Regions from separate parts of the Bacillus sp. PK6-013 genome, predicted to be linked through region 1. Evidence: predicted binding sites of a transcription regulator. Region 1 holds the regulator's gene; the other holds the start of a gene.
What was found. The regulator Rex, encoded in region 1, represses fermentation and respiration genes when NADH is low (regulators of the CRP and FNR family bind a similar motif). The targets are predictions, from matches to a motif close to TTGTGAAATATTTCACAA.

Region 2: a site for Rex is predicted at 2,838-2,855, ahead of M1E03_RS11420 (nitrate reductase subunit alpha). Genes of this name have one in related genera too.

The regions. Positions count from the first base shown of each region.
Region 1 is NZ_CP096417.1:3,637,112-3,643,119, reverse strand. Features, by position in the region: gene M1E03_RS18385 (ABC-F family ATP-binding cassette domain-containing protein) at 172-2,097, opposite strand; gene moaC (cyclic pyranopterin monophosphate synthase MoaC) at 2,244-2,750, shown strand; gene M1E03_RS18375 (redox-sensing transcriptional repressor Rex) at 2,754-3,398, shown strand; gene M1E03_RS18370 (twin-arginine translocase TatA/TatE family subunit) at 3,437-3,610, shown strand; gene tatC (twin-arginine translocase subunit TatC) at 3,617-4,393, shown strand; gene M1E03_RS18360 (YdiK family protein) at 4,438-4,629, opposite strand; gene M1E03_RS18355 (CPBP family intramembrane glutamic endopeptidase) at 4,629-5,363, opposite strand; gene groES (co-chaperone GroES) at 5,589-5,873, shown strand; gene groL (chaperonin GroEL) at 5,918-6,008, shown strand, end outside.
Region 2 is NZ_CP096417.1:2,284,012-2,290,019, reverse strand. Features, by position in the region: gene M1E03_RS11420 (nitrate reductase subunit alpha) at 1-2,773, opposite strand, end outside; gene M1E03_RS11415 (DUF438 domain-containing protein) at 2,946-4,187, opposite strand; gene M1E03_RS11410 (DUF1858 domain-containing protein) at 4,184-4,408, opposite strand; gene M1E03_RS11405 (TIGR04053 family radical SAM/SPASM domain-containing protein) at 4,518-5,621, opposite strand; gene M1E03_RS11400 (cyclic nucleotide-binding domain-containing protein) at 5,734-6,008, opposite strand, start outside.

The DNA.
Region 1 (6,008 bases):
GTCTTGTGTATAATGTTAAAAACCTTAATTTACAGACCTTTTTTACCTGTTAATAATGTGTATAAATATTATGTTTTTTGTGGATATTGTGGGTAAAACGCTTTCTTTCTTTTAAATAAAGGATTTTATTTGTGGACAAAAAAACCGCTCCGGCGTGGAGCGGTTCATCCTTTATTCATTTGTAGAGAGTGTTTCCCATTCTGTTAACAGTTGTTCAAGCTCCTCATTCAGCCGTTCATTTTCAGAGTGGATTTCCTGGACCTTCTCATGGTCTTGGAAGACGGCGGGGTCACACAGGAGCTCCTCATTTTTTTCGATCTGTTCTTCAATGTCCGTAATTCTTGTTTCGATTTCTTCAATCCTTCGCTGCCGCTGGCGTTCTTTTCTTTTCAGCTCTTTTTCTTCCTCATAGCTCTTTTTTGCGCCAGGTTTTTCGGAAGCGTTTTTCTGATGCTCTTCCGTCTGTTTTTCTAGTTCTTTCAGTTCAAGCTGCTGCGCTTTTTTTTCTGTGTAATAATCGTAGTCGCCTAAATATTCTTCTGCTTTGTCGCGGGAAAGCTCCAGTACTTTTGTCGCGATCCGGTTGATAAAATAGCGGTCATGGGACACAAATAATATCGTTCCCGGGTAATCGATCAAAGCGTTCTCCAAGACTTCCTTGCTGTCCAGGTCGAGATGGTTTGTCGGCTCATCAAGAATAAGGAAGTTCGCTTTTTGGAGCATCAGCTTGGCGAGGGCAAGCCTTGCTTTTTCGCCGCCGCTTAACGCGTGTACAGGTTTTAATACGTCTTCTCCCGAAAACAGGAAGTTGCCGAGGCAGGTCCGGATATCCTTTTCATTCATTTCCGGATAATCGTCCCAAAGCTCGTCAAGCACGCGTTTTGACGACGTCAATTCAGCCTGTTCCTGGTCATAGTAGCCGATTGAGACATGGGAGCCTGTCGCGATTGTTCCCGATACCGGCTGCAGCTTTTGAATCAATGCTTTTAAAAGGGTTGACTTGCCGATTCCGTTCGGTCCGACCAGTGCAACGCTTTCCCCGCGGGTAATGCGAAAGTTCAATGAACGGAGCAGCGGGGGCTGCTCCTGATAGCTTACTGTCAAGTCTTCCACCCGCAGTACATCGTTTCCGCTTTGCCTTGTAATTTCAAAGCGGAAAGACGCCGACTTTTCATCTCCGAGCGGTTTATCCATGATCTCCATCCGTTCAAGCTGCTTTCGTCTGCTCTGCGCCCGTTTCGTCGTCGAAGCTCTGGCCAGATTCCGGTCGACGAACTCCTGCAGCTTGGCGATTTCGTCCTGCTGCTTTTCATAAAGCTTTGTTTCCTTTTCCAGCTGTTCGGCTTTTAATTGGAGATAAGAGCTGTAGTTCCCGGTATATTTTTTGCTTTGGGACCGGCTGATCTCGTAAACTTGGGTAACCACTTTGTCAAGAAAGTACCTGTCATGGGAAACGATTAAAATCGCTCCGCTGTAATTTTGCAAATATTGTTCAAGCCATGTCAGGGTATCGATATCCAAGTGGTTTGTCGGTTCGTCCAAAATGAGGAGGTCGGGTTTTGTCAAAAGCATTTTTCCGAGGGCAAGCCTTGTTTTTTGACCTCCGCTTAAGTCCTGGACGCGGACGGAGTCGTCAAACCCCGCAAAGCCGAGCCCGTGCATGACGGATCTGACCTCTGCCTCATATTGGTAGCCGCCTTTGTCCTTGAACTCCTGCTGAAGCCTGTCATACGTCTTCATCAATGATTCAAGCATGTCCGGTCCGGCCTGCGCCATCTTTTCCTCGATCGCGCGCATTTCTTTTTCCATTTTTTTTAGAAAATCAAATACCGACAGCAATTCCTCTTTGAGCGTCAGCTTGGAATCGAGGCCGGAATGCTGGTCAAGGTAGCCCATCGTCAAATCTTTCGGCTTGATGATGTCCCCCTTTTCATATGAAAGTTTTCCTGCGATAATCTTTAGAAGAGTCGATTTTCCGGCGCCGTTGCGTCCGACGATCGCAATCCGGTCCCGAGATCTGACTTCGAGTTTTATATTCGTTAAAATCGTATCGGCTCCAAACGATTTTGAAAGTTGGTTCACTTGTAAAATCATCATGATCTTTCACCTCTTGTCTGCTATTTTAAGTGTAGCCTATCACTGCGCAGTCAGCAAACAATTAAGTGAAGTCTGGAAGATTTTAGCCAAAGAAAAAGACAGAATGAAAAAAATAGTGTATGATCGTTATAAGGAGAGTTCAGAACATGAATGAGTTTACACATTTTAATGAACAAGGCAGAGCCAAGATGGTTGATATAAGCGAAAAGGAAGCTTCAGTACGCACAGCTGCGGCTGTTTCAAGCGTGTCTATGAATCGAACAGTACATGAAAAAATCAAAAACCGGGAAATCGGAAAAGGCGATGTATTGTCGGTGGCGCAAGTGGCCGGAATCATGGCCGCAAAACAGACATCCGCCATCATCCCGATGTGCCATCCGATCGCTCTGAAAGGAGTCGACATCGCCTTTCGCTGGGAGGAGAAAGAACAGAAGAGCATCCTGCATATTCAATCTAAAGTGAAGACCAAAGGGAGCACAGGTGTGGAAATGGAAGCGTTAACTTCGGCCTCCGTATGTGCGCTGACCGTATATGACATGTGCAAAGCGGCGGATAAGGGAATGGTGATAGGACCGACCTTTCTTCTCGAAAAGACAGGCGGGAAAAACGGTGACTATAAAAGGGAAAAAGCTGATGTAGACATGGAGGATTAGTTTATGAACATGGATCATTCAAAAATTCCGCAAGCGACAGCGAAACGGTTGCCATTATATTATCGTTTTTTAAAAAACCTTCATGCATCCGGAAAACAGCGTGTATCTTCCGCTGAGCTGAGCGATGCCGTCAAAGTCGATTCTGCGACCATCCGCAGGGACTTCTCGTACTTCGGCGCGCTCGGAAAAAAAGGATACGGCTACAATGTCAATTATTTGCTGTCCTTTTTCAGAAAGACGCTTGATCAGGATGAAATGACGAACGTAACGCTCATTGGCGTGGGGAATTTGGGGACAGCCTTTCTCCATTACAATTTTATCAAAAATAATAATACAAAAATCGCCATGGCGTTTGACATCAATGAGGAAAAAATCGGAACCGAGGTCGGCGGTGTTCCCGTCTATGATCTGAATAGACTTGAAGAGCATATGACGGATGATATCCCCGTCGCCATTTTGACGGTACCGGCTCAAGCCGCACAGTCGATTACAGACAGGCTGGTGGAGCTTGGCATTAAAGGCATTCTTAATTTCACGCCGGCCCGCTTGAATGTGCCGGAACACATTCGCATTCATCATATAGATTTGGCGGTTGAACTTCAGTCGCTGGTGTATTTCATGAAACATTATTCAATGCAGGAAAAGTAAAACGGAAAACGAAAAATAAAGGAAAGGGGGCAGGCTTTATGCCAATCGGTCCTGGAAGCTTTATTTTAATTGTCGTGGTGGCGCTTTTGATATTCGGCCCGAAAAAACTTCCCGAGCTGGGAAGAGCAGCGGGAAACACGCTGAGGGAGTTTAAGAATGCGACAAAAGGTTTGGCTGACGACGATTCCGATAAAAAGAAAGAAGATCAGTAGGATAGGATGACATTTATGAAGGAAAGAGAAATGTCGCTGATAGAACATATCACAGAACTACGCAGACGGCTTGTGATCACTTTTTTCTTTTTTGTTTTATTTGTTGCGGCAGGCTTTTTATTGGCAAAGCCGCTGATTATCTATCTGCAGCAGACGGATGAAGCGAAGCTGCTGACGCTCAACGCGTTCAAGCTGACCGATCCTTTATTTGTGTACGTGCAGTTCGCTTTCATCATCGGCGCCGTCTTGACTTCGCCGCTTGTTTTATACCAGCTGTGGGCTTTCATCAGCCCGGGGCTGTATGAAAAGGAACGAAAAGTGACGCTCAGCTATATTCCGATATCGATTATTCTTTTTTTAGGCGGCATTGCCTTTTCTTACTTTATTTTATTTCCGTTTGTCGTGGACTTTATGACGAGAGTCTCAGATGATCTGAATGTCAACCAGGTCATCGGAATACACGAATATTTTCAGTTTCTGCTTCAGTTGACGCTTCCTTTTGGCTTATTGTTTCAGATGCCTGTGGTCATCATGTTTATCACAAGGCTCGGCCTCGTGACGCCGATGTTTTTGGCGAAAATCAGAAAATACGCATATTTTGTGTTGTTCGTCATCGCGGCCCTCATTACACCGCCTGAGCTTTTGTCGCATTTAATGGTCTCAGTGCCATTGCTCATTCTTTATGAAATCAGTATCGTGATTTCAAGAATATCCTACAGGCAGGCGCAAAAAACAATGATTCAAGAGGAAAATCAAGCGTTTTTGAACGACCATACAAAATAAGAGCCATTCTTTTTCAGAATGGCTCTTTTCCTTCACAAAAAAGGCTATTGATCTTTTCGTTTCATCTTGCCGGCCAGGGCGAACATTTTAAAGGAAATGCTGATATTATAGGCTGCGAAAAGCATCAGCAGGATCGTGTAAAAAGACCACATGCTTCCGGGCGAGGTTGCCGCCAGATATGTAAACAGCACACCCGTTAATAAATAAATCGCTCCCCAGAATTTAGGGCTTCTCATCATAGAAATCCTCCAATAATCATTTGCATTTTCTCGGCGTGTTTCAAATATTCTTCAATAGGCTCCCGGAATGTCTGCAGTAAGACGACGAGCGTATTCATGGCGACATGGGCGAAAATAGGCACGATAATCCGGTTGGTTCTGACATATAAAAAGGAGAATGTGAATCCCATTGCTGTATAAATGAGCAGATGGCTGAAATCCAAATGGACGACCGAGAAGAGCACCGAACTGAACAAAGCGGCAATGAAAAAATTCGTTTTCTCATAGATTGCACCGAAAATGATCTTTCTGAAAATGATTTCTTCAAGAATCGGTCCGAATACAGAAGAGACAAACACCATCAGCGGCAATGCGGTGATGATTTCCATGATCCGCTGCGTATTTTCCGATTCCGGGTTGACCCCGAACAAGTACATTTCGATCGAAGCGGCAATTGACTGCGAAAACAAAGCGAGAAAAACGCCGGCTACCGCCCATCCGATTGACGCTCCAACCGATGCTTTCGGGCGGTTGCGAAGCGTCGTCTTCGGCACCGTCCGCAAAATCAGCAGCACGATAACGAGACAGAGGGTAAACGCGATGACAGACCAGACGCCTGTCAATGTAAGCTGGGCTTCAGCCTTTGGCTGTCCTTTGCCCACTCCCAAAAAGTAAAGAAGAGGCAAGCCGACAGCGGCCGACAATTGCATGAGAACGTATGCCAATATAATAAACCAGTATTGTTTTCTCAAGCTTTATGTACTCCTTTTCTAAAAATCTAATTCAGACTATGTTTATTGTAACACACTCTTTTTAAATTATAGGATGATAAGGACATGCGGAGAAATGTAAGCGCAAAAAAATTTGACCTTATCACTTGAAATTGCCTGGGAGATTCTTTATTATAAGAATTGTGTTAGCACTCACCTAGTGCGAGTGCTAAAATTACATATGAAAATATTGAGGAGGTTGTTTCATTGTTAAAGCCATTAGGTGATCGCGTTGTCATTGAGCTCGTTGAGTCTGAAGAAAAAACTGCCAGCGGAATCGTACTTCCTGACTCCGCAAAAGAAAAACCACAAGAGGGTAAAGTGGTTGCAGCCGGTTCAGGCCGTGTGTTAGAGAGCGGAGAGCGCGTTGCATTAGAAGTTAAAACAGGCGACCGCATCATCTTCTCAAAATATGCAGGTACCGAAGTGAAATATGAAGGTACTGACTACTTAATCTTGCGTGAAAGCGACATTTTAGCTGTTATCGGCTAAGTCATAAATAAAAACGAGACAATTATATAGGAGGTTCGAATAACATGGCAAAAGATATTAAGTTTAGCGAAGAAGCCCGCCGTTCAATGCTGCGCGGTGTAGATGCATTGGCGGATGCTGTAAAGGTAACTTTGG
Region 2 (6,008 bases), 1.4 Mb from region 1:
TCGTTTTTTTGAGGGAATCATATTCCGCTTCAACAGACCAGTTCATACCTTTCGTACCAAACGGCTGTTTGACAACATTCGGCCCAAGCGATGTCATCTTATTGAAAATCTGCTTGTAATCCCGTTCCACAACATGAATTTGCGGCATTGTTTTGCCGGGAACGGCAGGGCAGTCGCCTTTGCTCCAATCTTTGATTTTCCCGAGCGGCTGCGCCATTTCCTGTGGAGTGTCATGGAGAAGAGGAGTCGCAACAGCCTCTTTTACAGGTTCCATGTCCATTTCTTCAGCCAGATTGGAAACCGCTTTTGCCAATGCTTTGAAAATATCCCAATCAGACTTTGCTTCCCACGGCGCGCTAATTGCCGGGTTAAACGGGTGGATGAACGGATGCATATCCGTGCTGCTGAGATCGTGTTTTTCGTACCAGGTGGCCGCAGGGAGCACGATGTCTGAATAAAGGGCTGTTCCCGCCATCCGGAAATCGAGATTGACCAGTAAGTCGAGTTTGCCTTCAGGCGCTTTGTCACGCCATGTGATTTCTTCGGGACGGATGCTATCCTGATCATCGTTCATCAGTCCGTTAGTCGTGCCGAGCAAGTGCTTCAGAAAATATTCATGACCTTTGCCGGAGCTCGAGATTAAGTTGGCTCTCCAGACAAATAGATTTCTCGGGAAGTTCTTTTCATTGTCAGGATCTTCAATCGAAAACTTGAGATTTTTCTCCTCAAGCTGTCTGGCGATATAGCTTCCGACTTGCTGAGCGTTCTCAGCGCCTGCTTTTTCTGCTTCTTTATACAGATCGATACCGTTTTTCTCAAACGTCGGATACGATGGAAGCCATCCGAGTCTTGCCGCCAGCACATTGTAATCGGCGTGGTGCTTGTAGCGCGATGTTTTTGCGATAGGGGAAGCAAGCCCGCTGATTTCCTGATCTTCATAGCGCCACTGATCGGTAGCGAAGTAGAAAAATGATGTTCCGTTTTGCAGTTTGGCAGGGCCTCCCCAGTCTTTTGCCGTCGCGATCGTCTGCCATCCTTCGGCCGGCCGGAGTTTTTCCTGGCCGACATAGTGGGCCCAGCCGCCTCCGTTAACCCCTTGAGCTCCGACGAGAAGCACAAGGTTCAGCACAGCTCTGTAAATGGTGTCTGAATTGAACCAATGGTTAATCCCGGCGCCGACAATGATCATTGAACGGCCCTCTGTGTCAATCGCATTTTGCGCGAATTCCCTTGCGATTTTGATCACCATTTCACTTTTAATGCCAGTAATCGGCTCTTGCCAAGCCGGTGTAAACGGTTCAGGATCATCAAATGATGCCGGCGTCTGCCCGTCAATTCCGCGGTTGACGCCATAGTTGGCGAGCGTCAGGTCGAAAACGGTAGAAACAAAAACTTCCTCTCCGTCCAGAATCATTTTTTTGATCGGAAGCGGTCTTTCAAGCACTTTATTGCCGTCATGTGAGAAGTAAGGAATGTTGACCGTGCCGATCATATCTTCGTGTCCAAGCATGGAAAGCCGAGGTGTGATCGGTTTTTCTGAATCCTCATCAACCATGCGCAGATTCCATTTTCCTTGGCCGTCCCAGCGGGAGCCCATCGTGCCCTGCGGAATCGCAAATCCATCTGTGTCTTCATCCCAAACGGCAGGCTTCCACTCATCATGCTCTGTAGCACGCCCGATATCTTTAGCATGGAGGAAGCGGCCTGCTGTGAACGTTCCGTTTTCCTCTTTCAAAGTCACCAAAAACGGGAAATCGGTATATTGTTTTGCATAATCAATAAAACGCTCCGTTTTCTGGTTGACATAAAAGTCTTGGAGAATGACGTGGCCCATCGCCATGGCCAGTGCGCCGTCCGTGCCTTGTCTGATGCTCAGCCAATCATCGGAAAACTTTGAGGACTCGGCAAAGTCCGGGCTGATCGAAATCACTTTTGCCCCTTTATAGCGGGCTTCGGCTAAAAAGTGAGCGTCAGGCGTTCTGGTAAGCGGCACATTAGAACCCCATGTCATGATGTAGCCTGAATTGTACCAGTCGCTGCTTTCCGGAACGTCGGTTTGATCTCCCCAAATTTGCGGTGAAGCAGGAGGGAGGTCGGCATACCAGTCATAGAAGCTCAGCATCGGCCCGCCGATCAGGGACATAAAGCGTGACCCTGCTGCGTGGCTGAGCATCGACATGGCTGGAATCGGCGAGAAGCCGACATTTCGGTCAGGACCGTATTTGGCAATGGTGTACAGAAGGGAAGCCGAAATCAGCTTCAGGACTTCGCTCCATTCGGCGCGGACAAATCCGCCTTTTCCGCGTGCCTGTTTATAGGCCTTTGCTTTTTCAGGGTTTTCGATAATTGATTTCCATGCTTCCAGCGGATTTTTGCTGCTGTTTAGCGCCTCGCGCCACATCTGGATCAGCACACCGCGTACATACGGATATTTCACGCGGAGCGGGCTGTATATATACCAGGAAAAGCTCGCTCCCCTCGGACAGCCGCGCGGTTCAAAGTCCGGCATATCAGGGCCAGTCGAAGGGTAATCGAGTCGCTGCCCTTCCCATGTGACGATTCCGTTTTTGACGTAGATATTCCAGCTGCAGGAGCCTGTACAGTTCACCCCGTGGGTAGAGCGAACCACTTTATCATGCTGCCATCTATTTCTGTATACATCTTCCCAATTCCGGTCTTCATAAGTGGTTTGGCTGTGTTGATTGGAATGGCGTTCAATAGGAGAGAAATAATTTAATCTCCTGAAAATGGGACTCTGTTTCTTTTTTTTCATTGCTGGTTCACTCCTTCTGAGTCAGTGATGCTACCCTCACTATATATGGAGGAGGCGCTGGACCTTGTTAAATTTGTCACATGGTTTCGGGTTTTCACAAATTTGTCACATTTTCAGGAGGGGAGAGGGAGGACAAAAAAACAGCCTGCATGGAAGCGGGCTGTCGAATGGGTCAATCGCTCGTGTTCAAAATTCTCTTTTCCCCGGTAATCTCTTGAATCGGGGCGATGTTCTGGGTGAATTCCAAAGTTCCGATATAGCGGCCGTTTTCATCGCGTACGGCAAAATAGCGGATGAACACGTATTTGTCTTTAAATTTGATCCAAAAGTCTTCAACGTCTTTTTTGCCTGATTTAAAGTCGTCAAGAAGTTTGTTGACGATATGGACGCTTGCCGGCGGATGGCAGTTTTGGACGGTCCGGCCGATTACGGCTTTTGTCCTTGCGAAAATCCGTTCCTTTCCGTGTGAAAAATAGCGGACCACATCGTTTTCATCGATGAAGGTGATATCGACCGGAAGATGGTTCATCATGTGCTCAAGCTGGGCCACGGACAGAATACCAGTAGAGAGCCTGACATATCCGTCAGCCGCCTCTTCTGTTGTTTTGAGCTGATGGCGTTCAGGCTTCCACACCGTTTCCGGAGCAGTCAGGCAATATCCTATCTCGTCGCTTTCAGCCGCGATTTTCAGCCATTCGTCTTCTGTCAGCGTTCTGAGCGCCATCGGCAAGAGGATATTTTCTTCTTTATAAATCATTTCCGTGCCTTCTTGAATGATAAACGTTAGCTCGCGGATGACTTCATCTTTTTTGTCCGGCGTATACTCTTCCAACAAACGCTTCACTTCTTTGATGCTCTTGCGGATAAAATCATCGACAGCCCACATCACTTGGCTGGGCCCAGTAATTCCATACTTTTCTAAATAGGGGAAGAGAAGATTTTCTTTTCTGCTGTAATGTTTGTCGACATCGGCGAGCAAGTTTAAGTCTGTGAGTAGCTTGAGAATGTTGTCGCGGTGATCTTCTTTTTCAAAACGTTCCAAATGAAACTGCATTTTAAAGTTCAAAAGGAGGTCGATTTCTTTATTTTCTTTCATAAAAGTATGAACGGGATGGCCTGGCTGCTTATCGGCGTCAGCGCGGTGAATGTCTTCAATCGATCCTTTAAACACAGCGGCGTGAACGGAACAAAGCTCTTGAATTTCTTCGGGGGTAATGCCTTCTTCCTTCATTAACGCCTGTTCCAGCTGAGCGATTTCTTCAGCATTGACTGAACCGAACGCCTTTTCAAACCGTTTTTTGACGTCGGCAAGCGGTTTTCCTTTATGAAGGTCGATGATGATTTCTTTCAGAAGCTGCTTTTTTTCCTCTGGCAGACCTTGCTGCGTTTCCCGGTTGTTAATCATTTCGCTCATTGTTTTTCTCCTTTCCAAACGGGGTCAAATCCGTGCGCTTTCAATATGTCTAAGACATGCGGCCATTCGATTTGCATCATTCGTGCGCCTTTCGGAATCGTCACGATACGCCCGGCTGTTTCCAGCATGCCGGGCTTCGTTATGTTTTTAAACCCGGCTTCCTTCATCACGGCTTTTAGTTCAGGATGCAATGTGCAAAGTTCGTATACGGAATCGTTCAAATCAATTTTTTTATTATGCAGAGGGATCACATCCTTTGATAGTGATGATCATTCTCATCTATACCGTAATACAAGTATGCTGAAAAAAATGTGACGTACATCACATTTTTCAGCGCAAAGCCTTCGGAATATAAATACAGCTCGGGTCGCTTTCCAGATAATCGCCTGTCAGAGCATAGGCACGTGAGCGCGAACCGCCGCACACATGGCGGAATTCACAGACGCCGCATTTTCCTTTAAATCCGTCCGGATTTCGCAAATCCTTAAAGATCGGTGATTCGCGATAAATCTCAGCCAGCGGCTGTTCGCGGATGTTTCCGGCTTTAAACGGCAGGAGTCCGCTTGGATATACATCGCCGATATGGGAGATAAACATAAAGCCGTTGCCATCGTTCACACCTTTCGGAGCCCGGCCCAATCCGCCGATCGCATCCATTTTCCCTTTCTGCAATGCGTGTTCATAACGGATTTTCATGTTGGGGTCTTTCGCTTCCCGCATTTTTTGTTGAATAACGACCCGTCGGTAGTGCTGGGCTGCTGTCGTTTTGATGTCAAAAGGCGCTTCTTTTGCCAAACGGCTGAGCCAAAGAAAGACTTTTTCATGGTCCACCGGCGAAATCATATCTTCCCGCTTCGCGCGGCCTGTCGGGACGAGAAAAAATACACTCCATAATACACAGTTCAATTCTTCGATCAGCTTTGCCATTTCATCCAGGTAATCGATGTTATAAGCGGATATAACGGTATTAATCTGCAGAGGCAGATGGCATTCATGAATGTAGCGTATGGCCTTCATGGTCAGGTCAAAGGAACCGTCCGTTCCTCGAAAATGATCATGAATCTCTCGGGTTGGGCCGTCCAAGCTGAACGCCCATCGGGATAAGCCGATTTCTTTTGCTGATTGAATCGCTTCTCTTGTAACATTCGGCGTAGCACTCGGGGTCATGGAGACGCGAACCCCTTTTTGGACGGCATACTCAATAATGGCGAATACGTCGTCTCTCATTAAAGGGTCACCCCCTGTCAGCACGAGGAGGGGATTGTCCATCGCATGAATTTGATCAATTAAATCTTTTCCCTCTTTCAGGGTGAGCTCCCGCGGATCGCGTTTATTTTGAGCCGATGCCCGGCAATGAAGGCACTTGAGCTCGCACGCTCTTGTCAGCTCCCAAATGACGATAAACGGAGACTTGTCGAAATCGCAATGTATCATCTTTCATCTGTCCTTTCGTTTGCATTCATGTGTATCGTAGCGGAAATGAAAAAGAAAAAAAGTTAAGTAGATCACATTTAGAAAAGGAAGGGAAAGAAGGGGGAGGCCCTTCTCACGCGTCGTCTTCTGCGGAGGAGTTGAGGTAACGCAAAAAAAGCTGGTAGGAAAAATACAAATTCTGCTGAAGCAGCATGAGAAAGTTCGTCTGTAATTGGCGGTTATAAGTCATCATTTTTTTGAAAGTATGAAATGGAATTTCAAGTACGGCGGTTTCTGCGGCAGTGTTGACTGAAATAAACGGAGATACGAAAGGTTCGCCTTTTTGATCAATAGGGAAAACATCGCCTTTTTCCCACTCGGCGATCGTTCGGGATTCTTCTGGAAGTC